Regions from separate parts of the Staphylococcus pseudintermedius genome, predicted to be linked through region 1. Evidence: riboswitches for the same ligand, from Rfam matches in the RefSeq annotation. Region 1 holds a riboswitch; the other holds the start of a gene.
The links. Region 1 has a riboswitch for S-adenosylmethionine ahead of P3U61_RS09220 (methionine ABC transporter ATP-binding protein). Riboswitches for the same ligand answer to the same signal wherever they lie in the genome.

Region 1 (7,553 bases):
TTGATAGCCAATTTTATAAAGTGTTAGCAGAAAATGGGATTTTTCATATTGCGCAACGTTCGGCCGGCTACGATCAATTTGATTTAGAGGCCGCAAATCTTGAAAATATTAAAATTAGTAATGTACCTAGTTATTCGCCACAATCGATTGCTGAATTCGCTGTGACACGTACGTTAGAGTTAGTGCGACATACGGCACAAATTGACCGTAATATGGCTCAAAATGATTTTACGTGGAATCTAAATTTACAGGGTCGTACGGTGGAATCCTTGAAAATTGGTGTGTTAGGCACAGGGCGTATTGGAAGTCGTGCAGCTAAAATATTTAAAGGATTCGGTTCAGAAGTTTTGGCCTATGATATTGCACCGGATGAAGCACTAAACGATGTTGTGACATATGTAGACAGTCTCGAAAAACTCATTTCACAAGTCGATGTGTTAACACTTCATATTCCTGGTTCTAAAGAAAATCATTATTTGATTAATGAAGATGTTTTAAAACAAGCGAAACCTGGATTGTTACTCATTAATGCCGCACGTGGCAGTGTAGTGGACACGACAGCGTTAATCCGCAGTATAGAAGCGGGGCATGTCGCAGGAGTAGCCATTGATACGTATGAAAATGAAGGGGCATACTTCAGACATGACTGGGGCGGCCGCGAATTAGAGGATGAGACTTTAAAGGCGCTATTGAATCATGAAAAAGTATTGCTCTCACCACATGTCGCATTTTATACTGATGAGGCTGTGAAAAACTTAGTCGACATTCCATTAAATGATGTTTTATCATTTATTCGTACTCGACAAGCAGAAAATATTGTTAATCCATAAAGAGAAAAGGTGAAACAGAATTGAAAACACAAATTGTTGCGAGCTTAATGCCTTTAAGCCCTACATTGACCCCTGAGGAATTGCATGATATCGAACGTTACGCGAATGATTTCGATATTCTTGAGTTGCGCATTGACGGGATTCCTAATTGTGAAATAGCGGTGGTTGAAAAGATGGTTCAACAAATTGTCGCGCTTCCCGTTACATTTGAGTTGCTAGTGACGTATCGAACGTCTCAACAAGGGGGTAAGGGCATATTATCAACAGATGGGTATTTACAGTTATTGCGTCGGTTAGCCTCGTTAGACAAAATTGACTTTATTGATATTGAATGGGAACCTGATCAAGATGCACGTCGTCAAGTGGTTGAAGCGATTCATCAAGGTGGAAAAGTGTCGATTGCGTCTTATCATAATTTTGAAATGACCCCTACGATAGAGGTGCTTAAGAAGACGTATTATCATATGTCAAAACTAGGAGCGAATCATTTAAAGGTTGCAGTGATGCCCAAGACACGACAAGATGTATTAACATTGTTACAAGCATTGAGTGAGGCAAACGAAGCGTTACAACAATGGGTGACAGGGATTTCGATGGGGCAACTCGGACTGATTTCTAGAACGGCACAAAACACGTTCGGTGGTGCGTTGTCTTATGGTGCATTGTCTGACAGTGTCGCACCAGGACAGCTTCATGTACAAACGTTAGCACAAGTATTGCCGCTATACAGTTTATTTGAAAGTTAAAATACTGTCGTTTATAATTGATAATGATTATCAATAATTGAGGGGTAGATAGGAATGGAACTTCAAGAAGCGATTAAATCAAGAAGAAGTATAAAGAAGTTCGAAAGAGATATGTATATCGATGAGTCAGCTTTAAAAAAAGCAATTTATGAAGCGGCAGATGCACCTAATCATGGTATGCGAGAGCCTTGGCGTGTCGTGTATGTACCAAAACATAAACTGGGCGAGATGAGTCGTGAAGTGTCACGTTATGCCTTTCCAAGAGATCACGAAAAGCAACAAAGTCATTATGATGCGGTAACGAACTTGGGTGGCTTTCTTGCGATTGTGATGAAATGTGACGCAAGACAACGAGAAGAGAATGAAAACTATCTTGCAGTCGGTGCTTTTGCGCAAAACCTGCTTCTATTACTGTATGAAAAAGGTATCGGGACATGTTGGAAAACACCAGAATATATTTTTAAACCTAAAGTGCGTGCGGCGTTTGGTGTAGGTCCAGATGAAAAGTTGATTGGTTTTCTGTATTTAACAGATTTAAAAGAGGAAGACAAATTTCGTAAAGTACCGCGTAAAAACAAAGCGATGATTACAGAGTTTTAAAGGGGACTGTATTGTTTTACATTGTTGAGACTGCATCTTCAATCAATGTGAAGGATTTGTATATTAAAATAGGAAGAGGCTAGGGCACAATTGAAAGTACTCCTAGCCTCTTTCTACGATATTTGAAAACTAGCCTAAACTTTCAGCCAAATAGCTTTCGACTTGTTCAGGTGACTTAGCATTTGCAGAATGTAAGTGGTGCAGCTTTTCGCCATTTTGGAAGATTAAAAGACTCGGAATACCCATCACTTCATATTGCGTTGCTGCGTCTTCTAATTCATCACGATTAACTGCATACCATTCGTATTGGTTATATTTTTCAACGATTGGGTCAATCCACATATCCATCGCCCTACAGTCAGGGCACCAACCGGCTTCGAATTTAATGATGACAGGTTCGTTACTTTGAATCACTTGATTGAATGCATCCATAGTTGTAATACTTTGCATGTTAGACCTCTCCTTTTAACTGATAAGTAACGATATTATAACGAATTTTATAAGAGAAGTCACCCGTACAAATTGGTGAACAGATTTTGGGACGTACAGCGCACACTCCAAAAATCGTTCTGAAGTTAACTCAAAAAGTAATCGTAGTGACGGTAATCAATTTATTGCTATTTATTTGTTATAGCGCAAAAGTTGTATATGTTGAAGTTTGCATGCTAAAAATACAAGCATTTTAAATAATAATTTGTTATATTTAAATTAATTTGAACGAGGAGGTTTAATGATGATTAAATTTTATCAATATCCAAACTGTACAACTTGTAAAAAAGCGGCCAAGTTTTTATCAGATAATGGCGTGAGCTTTGAACCTATTGATATTACACAACATACACCGACAAAAGAAGAGTTTCGTCAAATCATTCAAAAATCAGATTTAGAAATAAAAAAATTCTTCAACACGCACGGTGCAAAATATAAGGAATTGAATTTAAAAGACCGATTAGGTGAGATGAGTGATGAAGAAAAATTAGAATTACTCGCATCTGATGGTATGTTAGTGAAAAGGCCACTTGCGGTTTCTGGTGATACGGTCACAGTTGGTTTTAAAGAAGCCGACTATCGTGACATTTGGGTGTCATAAAATAGTTGATTGAACCGTTGCAATGTGTCATGATTAACTTGTAACCGTAATCATTAAATAGGAGGGGATTCAAGTGGCAGTGCCAAGTGGATTAAAATATTCAAAAGAACATGAATGGGTAAAAGTTGAAGGAAATACTGCAATCATTGGTATTACTGACTTTGCACAAAGCGAACTTGGGGATATCGTTTTCGTTGAGCTTCCAGAAGTAGAAGACGAATTAACAGAAGGCGAAACTTTTGGTAGTGTAGAATCTGTTAAAACAGTATCTGAGTTATATTCTCCAGTATCTGGTAAAGTCGTTGCAGTGAATGAAAACTTAGAAGATGCACCAGAAGCAGTTAACGAATCACCATACGAGGAAGCTTGGATGGTTAAAGTTGAATTGAAAGACGAAAGTGAACTAGACGCATTATTAGATGCAGCTGGTTACGAAAAAATGATTGGCGAATAATATCAAAATGAGAACTCCTGGGTAATTTAGTTATCAAGGAGTTTTTTATACTCAAATATTTTTTAGAAGGTGAAGACCATGACGATGATCCATAAGGTTATTGTTGTTGAAGGGAAATCTGATAAAAAACGTGTTCAAGAAGTGTTGTTAGAGCCTGTCGAAATTATTTGTACTCATGGCACGATGGGAATCGAAAAGTTAGACAATATGATTGAATATTTGTATGATAAACAAGTCTACATTTTAGTCGATGCAGATGCAGAAGGTCGTCGCATTCGCAAATGGTTTACGACATATTTGAGTGAAAGTACTGGTATTTTCATAGATACAAAATATAGTGAAGTTGCCCGTTGTCCACGCGATTACCTCTCAAATGTATTGCAGCATTTTGACTTTAAGGTGAAGCAAGACTTTTATGTAAAAGGGAAGTATTCATATCATGAGTGTTTCAAAGCAATTGAACAATATATCTAAACATTTTGATCAAAGTGTACATCTGATTTTTGGTTACACACCGATGTGTGGCACATGTAAAATAGCAGAACGCATGTTGGATATCTCGAATGAAATCACCCAGTTGCCGATTGTAAAGTTAGACCTGAATTATCACCCTGAGTGGAGCCAAGAAAAAGAAATTCAATCGGTCCCTATTTTAATCATCATGCGCTACGATCAAGAAGTAGAGAGGCTCTATGCATTCCATTCTGTGCCGTACTTGCTAGAAAAATTTAAAAAAGTCATTGACGACAGTGAATGACGATGATAATATAATAATCAATCGAATAGTCAGAAAACTCTTATCCAGAGTGGCGGAGGGATGTGCCCTATGAAGCCCGGCAACCGTCTATATTATAGAAATGGTGCCAATTCACATAAAGCAACGATTTGCTTTTGAAGATGAGAGAAAAGCGTTTATATTGATGCTTTCTCTTTTTTCTTTAAAAGGGAAAGCATTTTTTATTCCAAATTTTTTAAAGTAGCAACACAGGGAGGAACAGTATGATCACACTTAAAAATATAGTGAAAAAGTACGAAAGCAAGACGAAATCTGTTACTGCTGTTGATGGTGTCAATCTTGAAATTGAAAAAGGTAAGATTTACGGCATTATTGGATTTTCGGGTGCAGGTAAAAGTACTTTAGTCCGTTTATTTAATCATTTAGAAAAACCAACCTCAGGGGAAGTGATTATTGGTGGTGACAATATCGGACAATTAAGTCCAGATGAATTACGACGAAAGCGTCAAAAGGTAAGTATGATTTTCCAACATTTCAATTTATTGTGGTCAAGAACTGTACTAGAGAACATTATTTTTCCACTTGAAATTGCTGGCATGCCGAAAAATGAAGCGAAAAGACGTGCACAAGAATTAATTTCACGTGTGGGCTTACAAGGTAGGGAACATGCCTATCCATCAGAATTGTCAGGAGGCCAAAAGCAACGTGTCGGTATCGCGCGCGCATTGGCTAATGATCCAGAAGTATTGTTATGTGATGAGGCAACAAGTGCATTGGATCCTCAAACGACCGATGAAATTTTAGATTTATTATTACAGCTCAAAACTGAGAAAAATTTAACAATTATAATGATTACACATGAAATGCATGTCATTCGTCGTATTTGTGATGAAGTGGCAGTTATGGAAAATGGCCGTGTAATTGAAGAGGGAAAAGTGTCACACATTTTCGAGCACCCACAACATCAAGTGACACGCCGATTCGTTCAAGAGGATTTGAAACCGAGTGATGATAGCGAGGATTTAGCAAAAACTTTTAAATTAGATAAAGATGAAGTCTTGGCTAAACTGATTTTTTCTGGTGAAAACGCAACACACCCAGTTGTATCACATTTAACCCAAAAACACGGCATTTCAGTGAATATTTTAGAGGGTAATATCAAGCATTCTAAAACGGGTACATTAGGTTATCTATTGTTACACATTGAACAATTTTCGAGTATCAACTTTGATCAAATTCAAGCAGAGTTAAGGGCGCAAAACGTTGAGATAGAGGTGGTTAGCCATGGGTAAAAGTTTTAGCGAAATCTTGCAAGAAATGATTACAATGCCAAATGTACGTTGGCCGGATGTATGGGAAGCGACGTACGAAACATTGTATATGACCGTTATTTCAACAGCGTTTTCATTTGTTTTAGGTTTAATCTTAGGTGTGATTTTATTTTTAACATCCAAGAGTGAAACGAAAATCGGACGCGTCTTTTACAACATTGTATCGTTCGTGGTGAATTTATTCAGGGCGATACCGTTCATTATTTTAATTTTGCTCTTAATTCCATTTACAAGTTTGGTGCTTGGTACGATTAGTGGTCCAACAGGGGCATTACCTGCATTGATCATCGGTGCTTCACCATTCTATGGCCGTTTAGTGGAAATTGCATTAAAAGAAATTGATAAAGGTGTTATCGAAGCAGCACGTTCAATGGGGGCAACAACTTGGAATATCGTACTTAAAGTGCTGATTCCTGAATCATTACCCGCGCTTATTTCAGGTATTACTGTAACAGCAATTGCATTAGTCGGTTCAACAGCGGTAGCCGGAGTGATTGGTGCTGGAGGATTAGGTAACCTTGCTTACCTTACAGGGTTCACGCGTAACCAAAATGATGTCATCTTAGTATCAACTATTTTAATTTTAATTTTAGTATTTTTAATTCAATTTCTTGGGGATTGGATTACAAATAGAATTGATAAACGTTAATGATTAAGGAGAATGTGGAATGAAAAGGATTTTATCAATTATTGTTATTTTAGCTTTAGCCATTGGACTTGCTGCATGTGGAAATAAGTCAGCAGAAAAAAAGGATGACAAAAAAATCGTTGTTGGTGCTTCGCCAGCGCCACATGCTGAAATACTAGAACAAGCGAAACCATTATTAAAAGACAAAGGTTATGACTTAGAAATTAAAACAATTAACGATTACACAACGCCAAACAAATTACTAGATGCTGGAGAATTAGATGCAAACTTTTTCCAACATACACCTTATTTAGATACTGAGAAAAAAGAAAAAGGTTATAAAATTGAATCAGCAGGTGACGTTCACATCGAACCAATGGCTGTATATTCTCACAAGTATAAGCGTTTAAAAGATTTGCCAAACGGTGCTGAAATTTTCGTTTCTAACAATCCAGCAGAACAAGGACGTTTCTTAAAATTCTTTGTTGATGCAGGTTTAATTAAAATTAAAGACGGTGTTAAAATTCAAAATGCAACATTTGACGACATTGTAGAAAATAAAAAAGACATCAAGTTTAATAGTAAACAAGCTGCAGAATTTTTACCAAAAACGTTCCAAAATGATGAAGGCGATGCGGTAATCATCAACTCTAACTTTGCAATCGAACAAAAATTAAACCCTCAAAAAGATTCAATTGCTGTTGAAAAAGGTGAAGACAATCCTTATGCAAACTTAATCGCTGTTAAAGAGGGCCATAAAGACGATGAAAAAATCAAAGCTTTAATGGAAGTGTTACATTCTAAAGACATTAAAGATTTCATTAAGAAAAAGTATGATGGTGCTGTATTGCCAGCAGAGTAAGGTGAGATGCACAAATATTTAATATGAAATAAAAAAACAACATGTGGTGTGATGGGGAAAGTCATTCAAATGGGCTAAACTTTCACACCCTAATCATTTAAAATAGGTCAGATGGGAGAGGAATGTATATGAAAAAATTATCTGTATTATTCATGGCAATTGCTGCATTCGTAGTTGTTTTAGCAGCCTGTGGTAAAGGAAATAATGAAAGTGATGATAAAAAAATCGTTGTTGCAGCAACACCGACACCCCATGGACAAGTCGCTAAAAAAGCTG
Region 2 (7,553 bases), 850 kb from region 1:
AACCCCCATGATGATGGTGGTGCTCATGTTCATCATGCGCTTCACTGTGCTTGTGTCCCTCTTCCCCATGCTCTTCATGTTCACCGTGTTCTTCATGCTCACCATGTTCTTCATGCTCACCGTGTTCTCCATGCTCACCATGTTCTTCATGCTCACCGTGTTCTTCATGTTCACCATGTTCTTCGTGCTCACCATGTTCATGTTGGTCTGTTAATAAAGTGGCTTTATCTAAACTACTTTCTAATGATAATTTATGATCATCTTTCTTAATCGCATTTGCTACTTTTTTCGCTACAGGGTCTAGATCATCACCAGTATAAATGAATAAATCAGACTTGCTTGCATCGATAATATCTTTTTGTGTCGGCTCAAAGCTATGCAAGTCTGCCCCTTTCGGATAAATAGAATCTACTTCAACATGCTCACCACCAATTTGTTTAACAAACGATTGTAATGGGAAAACCGTCGTTGTTACTTTTAATTGGTCGTTTGATGATGCTTTATCGTCACCTTGACCACAAGCCGCTAACATAGAACCCGACAATACCACAGTCGCTAATAATTTGAAACTTTTTTTCATGATGTGGTCTCCTCCTAAAATAGTAATGATTTCGATTTAAAATTATACGCTAAACATTTCATAAGCGCAATATGCATTTTTAAAATCATTATTTTCTAAAAATGAGAAATTGCAAGATGTATTGTGTTTAAAGTGTATCTTTTTCATTAAAATCATCACAGGTTAGGATGGTCATATTTTTACGACAAGATACTAAAAAAGTGAAATAAAAAGCCGTTTGAGTGGCTCTTTTATTTCACCTCAACTCTTTAAGTCCTATTCTAATTTTTTTGTTTTCACTTCACATCTAATCTGAGTTTAATTGCTTCACCTACATCACGTGCTGACGCTGGGTTTTGTCCTGTAATTAATTGTTCCTCTTCAACGACAAAGCTTTTTAATGGTATGATGCTTTTTTGGTAAAGTGCGCCTTTTTCTTTTAATGCGGTTTCTAACTGATATGGTACTTGTTTTTTACGTCGCGCTATACTTTCTTCTCGATTTGAGAAACCTGTCAACTTCTGACCTTCTATAAGAAAATGATCGTTTGGGCGCTTAATTTCAAGTAAAGCACTCGTACCATGACAAACTGAAGAAACGAGACCCCCACGATCGTAAATGTCGTTTACCGCACGGGCAATCGTATCATGTCCTCGGAAGTCATACATCACACCATGGCCACCGGTAAAATAAATCACATCATACTGTGTCACATCTGCTTCATCAATGGATGGTGAATCGTGTAATTTTCGCATAAAAGTTTCATCTTCATAATATTTTTTGGTCAAACGATCTAACGTCACTTTATTCATACTGACAGGATCTATTGGCGTTTCGCCTCCGTTGATATTGTATATATCCAATTGATAATTCGGATTATTTTGGAATACATCATAAAAATGCACAAGTTCGCTTAACCATAAACCTGTTGGTAAATCAAAGCCATCAAATTGATCATAACTCGTATTCACAATCATTATTTTTTTCATTTTGAACACATCTTTCGTCTTTTTCACTATTATAACGAACTTTTCTCTATGCACTTAATACGATGCTTAACGACTATGATTTCAGACCTCATGACGGCAGTGATTAGAGTGAAAAGCACCTGAGATTCAATAAAAAGAACTGTAAAATCTTTTCTAATCATCAGATTTTACAGTTCATCGCTATGTGTTGTCTGAATACGTTTGTTGGCATTTAACGTTTGCTTAGTTGTAGACTACTAATTTTTCTTACTCAACCATATAATTTGCAGTGTTGATGAATTTATATGCTTACCACTGAACTCTTTTACCAATCAATACAACTCAAGAGAGCAGAGAGATTTTAGATGATATTTTTCTTGTCATATTATAAGTCTCCATTCAAGAATTGCGCCTCCCCATTGAAAAAGCTCCAATTCTCATCTGTGTTTTCTACAAGAGTAATGATTACGTCTTCTTTTCGAATGCCTAATTTTAGATGTAATATTTCTACTAGCTTGCGATAAAAAATCGTTTTTTGTTCTTGCGTTCTTGGGCGCGTGATAAGTGTAAAAACTAACACATCCGTCGTCCGTTCTACGCCTAAACCTGTATCTAAGATTTGCATCTCATACGCTTCGTGTTGTGTCACAATTTGATAGCGATCCCCTACTGGTGCATGAAAGGCTTCTAGCATCACTTCATATGAAATATCCAAAACCTCCTTAATATAATCTTTGCTTTTTCCTTTAATCAAATCAATTTTAATTATTGGCATTAATCATTCTCCTTTTCGTCATGATTTGAGTAACCCCATTTTAATGCGAGAAGTAGTCCAACAAATATCCCTATATAACCATATAGCCAAATGGATAACATTTCATTTACAAACATTATGCTTCCCCCTTATCTACAGAAAGTTGGCTAGCACGATGGTGCATGACAGATGACATCACTGTAATTGCCAATATGCCTAATATTGTTGCGATAGCCCCAGCAGACATTGTACTTGGGATGACACCACCAAAATAAATAACGAGATAGGAAACTAAGCCTACAACCATCGATAGTTCTGCTGCACGGCCAGGTGCTTTTCGTTTCGCATATACCGCATGCAAAATAGGACCCATTGTACCGGCTGCAATACCCGAAATCCCAATCCACATGAAGTCACTCATATAGAGCGGTGGCTTCAAAACTAATAAAAACGATAAAAGTCCTACAACCGGCACAGAAACACGACTAATGCGAAAAGCAATTCGATTGGCTTTCTCTTCTTCAAGACTCACCCACTTCTGTTTGACAATCAGTTTTAAAAATAAATCATTCGCAAACACTGTAGAAATTGAAACAAACAAACCATCTGTAGTTGACATGGCTGCTGCCAATATAACGACACCGAATAAAGCAACAATGCCAGCAGGGAATGCCCACTCAATATATTGTAATAGGGCTAAATCTGAACTCTCAACTTGCCCACCTAATGCCACACGACTGAAAATACCGCCAAAAAGAACAAGTAAACAGATTGACATTACAAAAATATAAGTTCGAATCATGCGTCCTAAATCTTTTTCACTTTTTAAACCTAAAATTTTATTAAATAAGTGGGGCGCTGATGCAAAAGCCCATTGAATAATAATCGCGCCGATAATCATTGTAAAAGAGTGAAAGTGAACAGAGTCAGGATTAAAAACTTGGACTAAGTAATGATTTTGGTGGTTTAAGTTTTGTACAATACCCGAAAACGTATCATGGATGCTCCCCTTCCAAAATAGCACAATGCCAGAGATAAAAATGGTGAGACCAGCTACTGCCATCATGATAACTTGTAAGGCATCTGTATAAATATCTGCAAGTGCACCACCTACGTATACATAAAGCACAACAATGACTGTGATAACAATTAAACTTGAAAAGTAACTCATACCGAGTAAATATTTAAAAATCAAAGCGCCTGCGACAAGCTGACTTGCGATATAGAAAATATTAAATAATAAGATCATAGCTGTCCCAACACGTAAAATAGAACTGTCATAAAAATCGCCCAACCAATCTGGTAGTGAGAGGGATTGTTGTGTTGTGTTTAATGATCTGACTCTTTTAGCGACCATTAAAACGCCTGTAGGTCCACCGATAAACATCGCTAAAAATAACCATAAATTATTGAGGCCCCACGTATACGACCATCCTGGATAACCTAGAAAGGTTGCAGCACTTAAATACGTCGCTGCAAAAGACAAGCCTAGCGTACGTGGTCCAATCCTTCCAAAGCCCGTCGCAAAATCTGAAATACTTTTCATCTTTCTAGAACTGACAAAACCTACCGTAATCATGAGCGCCATAAAAACAATAAAGCCTATCCATGTATACACTTTAACGTCATTCATAATCATCCCCCTATATTTGTACTAAATTGACTTTTTTATTTCGCGCGGGATGTGTCGGTTTCACTTTCGTATGGCCTTTGCCAAACATGTTTTCACGTAAAGTTTCACCTTCATATTCTGTACGATATATACCTCTTTTTTGTAATTCAGGGATGATGAAGTCCACAAATTCTTCAAACGTACCTGGAGAATAGGCTTGTGCAATATTAAAACCGTCTGCACCGCCTTCATTCGCCCACAATTCCAATTGATCAGCAATTTGTGTTGGTGTGCCAATGAACTTAGCCGTCCCATTACCGAGCCCGTGGTTTTTCACCGCTTCCCGCAATGTCCATTTTCGATGTGGATCTTTTGTATACAAATTAAGATTGCCTTGCATCGCTTCTGTCTCTATATTTTCGATATATTCATCTGGATCATACTGAGAAAAATCAATACCCGTATGTCCGCTTAACAATGCGACTGAACCTTCATAACTGACTTCATTTTGCAGTGCTTCATATTTTTCATAAGCCTCTTCTTCAGTTTCACCGATAATAGGTAAAACCATTGGAAAAACAAGGATATCTTCACCATTACGGCCAAATTGTTGTGCCCTTGTACGAATGTCTGTGACATATGCTCGTAATGATTCAATAGAGGTATGTTTAGTAAACACAGCCTCTGCATGCTTCGCAGCAAACGTTTTACCTTTTTCGGAGGCACCAGCTTGAAATAAAACAGGTGTTCTTTGAGGGGAAGGCTCTACAAGATGCGGTCCAGGTATATCGAAAAATGTACCTTTATGGTGAATCGCATGAACTTTGGAAGGATCAGCATACGTATCTGTCTCACGCGTTTTAACAACTGCATCGTCCTCCCAACTGTCTTCCCACAGCTGATAACTCACTTGCAAGAATTCGTCAGCACGACTGTAACGCAGCGCTTTAGGCAAGCGTTCTTTTAAACCTAAGTTCACTGCCTCGCTTTCTAAATAAGACGTCACAACATTCCAACCTAATCGACCATTTGTCAGATGATCGAGTGTAGACAATTGACGGGCTAGTTTATACGGTTGTGCATAAGTAGTAGAAACAGTAGGTGCAATACCAATATGCTCCGTTACTGCTGCAATAGCAGAAACGAGTGGGATAGGGTCGTGTGCGGGGAGTTGAACTGCGTGTTTCACTGCGGCGTCATGGGACTGATTATAAACACTATAAGTACCTAATACATCAGCAATAAAAATACCATCAAATAAACCACGTTCTAAAGTTTGAGCTATATTCGTCCAATATTTTAAATTGTGGTGTGTCGCTCCTTTATCTTTTGGGTGTTTCCATAAACCTGCAGCATGGGGAGCGGGAGAGTTTTGGACGAATCCGTTAAAATGAATTTGTTTTCGTGTCATGAACATTACCTCCTAAAAATAGGAAGATAAGGCATAGTGAAAGTTGACTTATCTTCTAGCAATTGTGCTACTGGAATTGGCACAGTGAATCAATTCCTGTTGCCGAGATTTCATTGGGCCAGTCCCTCCATCTCTCTTGATAAGACGATGATGTATATTCATGGGGATACTTTTTAATTAATGAAAGGTAAAATCATGGCGGTAGAACAACTGCATCTTCCATATGAAGTTTCATTGTTTAAAAGCATTCATTTCAATCTACCGTATCATGAATTTCCCTTTATTTTGTGCGACGTTTAAAAATTAAAGTTTAGCAAAGCCTTTTTCCAAATCCGCAATAATATCATCGATATGCTCAAGGCCTATAGAAAGACGAATCGTTTCAGGGGCAATACCTGCTGCTGTTTGTTCTGCCTCCGTCAATTGTTGATGTGTCGTTGATGCGGGGTGGATGACAAGCGATTTGGCGTCTCCTACATTCGCTAACAAAGAAAATAATTCTAAGCCTTCAATAAATTTTTTGCCAGCTTCGTATCCACCTTTGACACCAAAGGTAAAGATGGAACTTGCGCCTTTTGGTAAATACTTCTCTTTTAACGCATAATACTCACTCGTTGGCAAGCCAGCATATTTAACCCATGCGACTTTGTCATGCTTTTCAAGATATTGTGCAACTTTTTCAGCATTTTCTACATGACGTTCTAACCGTAATGAAAGCGTCTCTAATCCTTGCGTTAGTAAAAATGCATTAAATGGTGAGATTGCTGCTCCTGTATCTCTTAATATTGTTGTTCGAATTTTAAAAGCAAGTGCGGCTTCACCAAACTTTTCACTGAATACTAAACCATGATAAGATGGATCGGGTTCACTTAATCCTGGAAACTTGCCATTATCCCAATTAAAATTACCTGCATCAACAATGACCCCGCCCATTGATGTTCCGTGTCCACCAATAAATTTGGTTGCAGAGTGAACAACAATGTTCGCGCCATGTTCAATCGGACGTGAAAGATAAGGCGTCGCGAATGTATTATCAACAATAAGTGGAATACCTTGTGCTTTTGTAATTGTTACAAGTGCATCAAAATCCTCAACATTACCTTCTGGATTACCAATCGTTTCTACAAATAAGGCCTTCGTATTGTCTTGAAGCGCATTTTCTATATGACTAACTTCTGTCGTATCGACTAATGTGACATCAATCCCATATTTCGGTAACGTATGTGTGAACAGTGTATGTGTCCCGCCATATAATGTAGAACTTGCTACGATATGATCACCCTTTTGCGCGACAGCTTGAATCGCATAAGTAATCGCTGCCATACCTGAAGCAACCGCTACACCAGCGACACCCCCTTCAAGTTCGGTTACCCGTGTTTCAAGAACGTTCGTTGTAGGATTCATCAGACGTGTGTAAATATTTCCAAGTTCATCTAAACCGAATAAATTCGCCGCATGTGCTGTATCGTCAAAAGTAAAAGATGTCGTTTGATAAATTGGTAAAGCACGTGAATGGCTACTTTCGTCGACTTCTTGTCCTGAGTGCAATTGCAACGTTTCAAATTTAAAATCACTTCTCATTTGACATTCCTCCTAATCATAAAAAATAAAAGCCTACCTGATAAAGATAGACTTTTACTAGAAGACTTATCTCTCAGGTAAAATCACCTGCAGGAATTAGCACCTAACTGAATAGGTTGCCTGGTTTCAAAGGGCCTGTCCCTCCACCAATCTTGATAAGTATGATTCAATTGTTAAAATGCAAGATGTATCGCGAAAATAGAACGGCCAATGCAATAACCGTGCGGGTGTTTTACTGGCTTTTAATGTTACAACAAGTCTATCTAACATCCTTAACGATGTCAATATACAAATCCGAATTTTCTTGCAAGTTGCAAAAATTCGAAAAATTATATTTATGAGAATCAGCACGCATCTGTTTATTCAATGTAAATCGACTGGCTCATCATCTTAGTTTTAATAAATTGATGAACATCAATGACACGTTGGTTTAATGACCCTTTATAGGGCAAATTAGGTTGATATAATTTTTGCATGAACATGCCGTCTACAATCACATCAGTTTGTTTTATGATCTCTGTCCGTTGGTCATTAGCACGCCATAAATATTCGAATAAATATCCCGTCCATATCCATAATGACTTTTCACGACCGTATCGTGCACGAAAAGCTTGAACAAGTGGCGCAACAACTTTCAAATTGCAAAAAGGTTCGCCTCCTAAAATACT

Region 2: linked by a shared signal. The riboswitch ahead of P3U61_RS00955 (LLM class flavin-dependent oxidoreductase) and the one ahead of P3U61_RS09220 (methionine ABC transporter ATP-binding protein) in region 1 are both predicted to bind S-adenosylmethionine.

The regions. Positions count from the first base shown of each region.
Region 1 covers NZ_CP120150.1:1,957,143-1,964,695, reverse strand. Annotated here, with positions in the region: gene P3U61_RS09260 (D-2-hydroxyacid dehydrogenase) at 1-830, shown strand, start outside; gene aroD (type I 3-dehydroquinate dehydratase) at 851-1,576, shown strand; gene P3U61_RS09250 (nitroreductase family protein) at 1,631-2,176, shown strand; gene P3U61_RS09245 (thioredoxin family protein) at 2,306-2,626, opposite strand; gene P3U61_RS09240 (arsenate reductase family protein) at 2,910-3,266, shown strand; gene gcvH (glycine cleavage system protein GcvH) at 3,340-3,720, shown strand; gene P3U61_RS09230 (toprim domain-containing protein) at 3,799-4,194, shown strand; gene P3U61_RS09225 (thioredoxin family protein) at 4,160-4,477, shown strand; SAM riboswitch class I at 4,515-4,624, shown strand; gene P3U61_RS09220 (methionine ABC transporter ATP-binding protein) at 4,720-5,748, shown strand; gene P3U61_RS09215 (methionine ABC transporter permease) at 5,741-6,436, shown strand; gene P3U61_RS09210 (MetQ/NlpA family ABC transporter substrate-binding protein) at 6,456-7,277, shown strand; gene P3U61_RS09205 (MetQ/NlpA family ABC transporter substrate-binding protein) at 7,406-7,553, shown strand, end outside.
Region 2 covers NZ_CP120150.1:234,062-241,614, reverse strand. Annotated here, with positions in the region: gene adcA (zinc ABC transporter substrate-binding lipoprotein AdcA) at 1-580, opposite strand, end outside; gene P3U61_RS00970 (type 1 glutamine amidotransferase domain-containing protein) at 856-1,548, opposite strand; gene P3U61_RS00965 (tautomerase family protein) at 1,913-2,302, opposite strand; gene P3U61_RS00960 (sodium:solute symporter family protein) at 2,418-3,914, opposite strand; gene P3U61_RS00955 (LLM class flavin-dependent oxidoreductase) at 3,925-5,304, opposite strand; SAM riboswitch class I at 5,350-5,450, opposite strand; gene P3U61_RS00950 (O-acetylhomoserine aminocarboxypropyltransferase/cysteine synthase family protein) at 5,608-6,885, opposite strand; SAM riboswitch class I at 6,949-7,047, opposite strand; gene nrdG (anaerobic ribonucleoside-triphosphate reductase activating protein) at 7,245-7,553, opposite strand, start outside.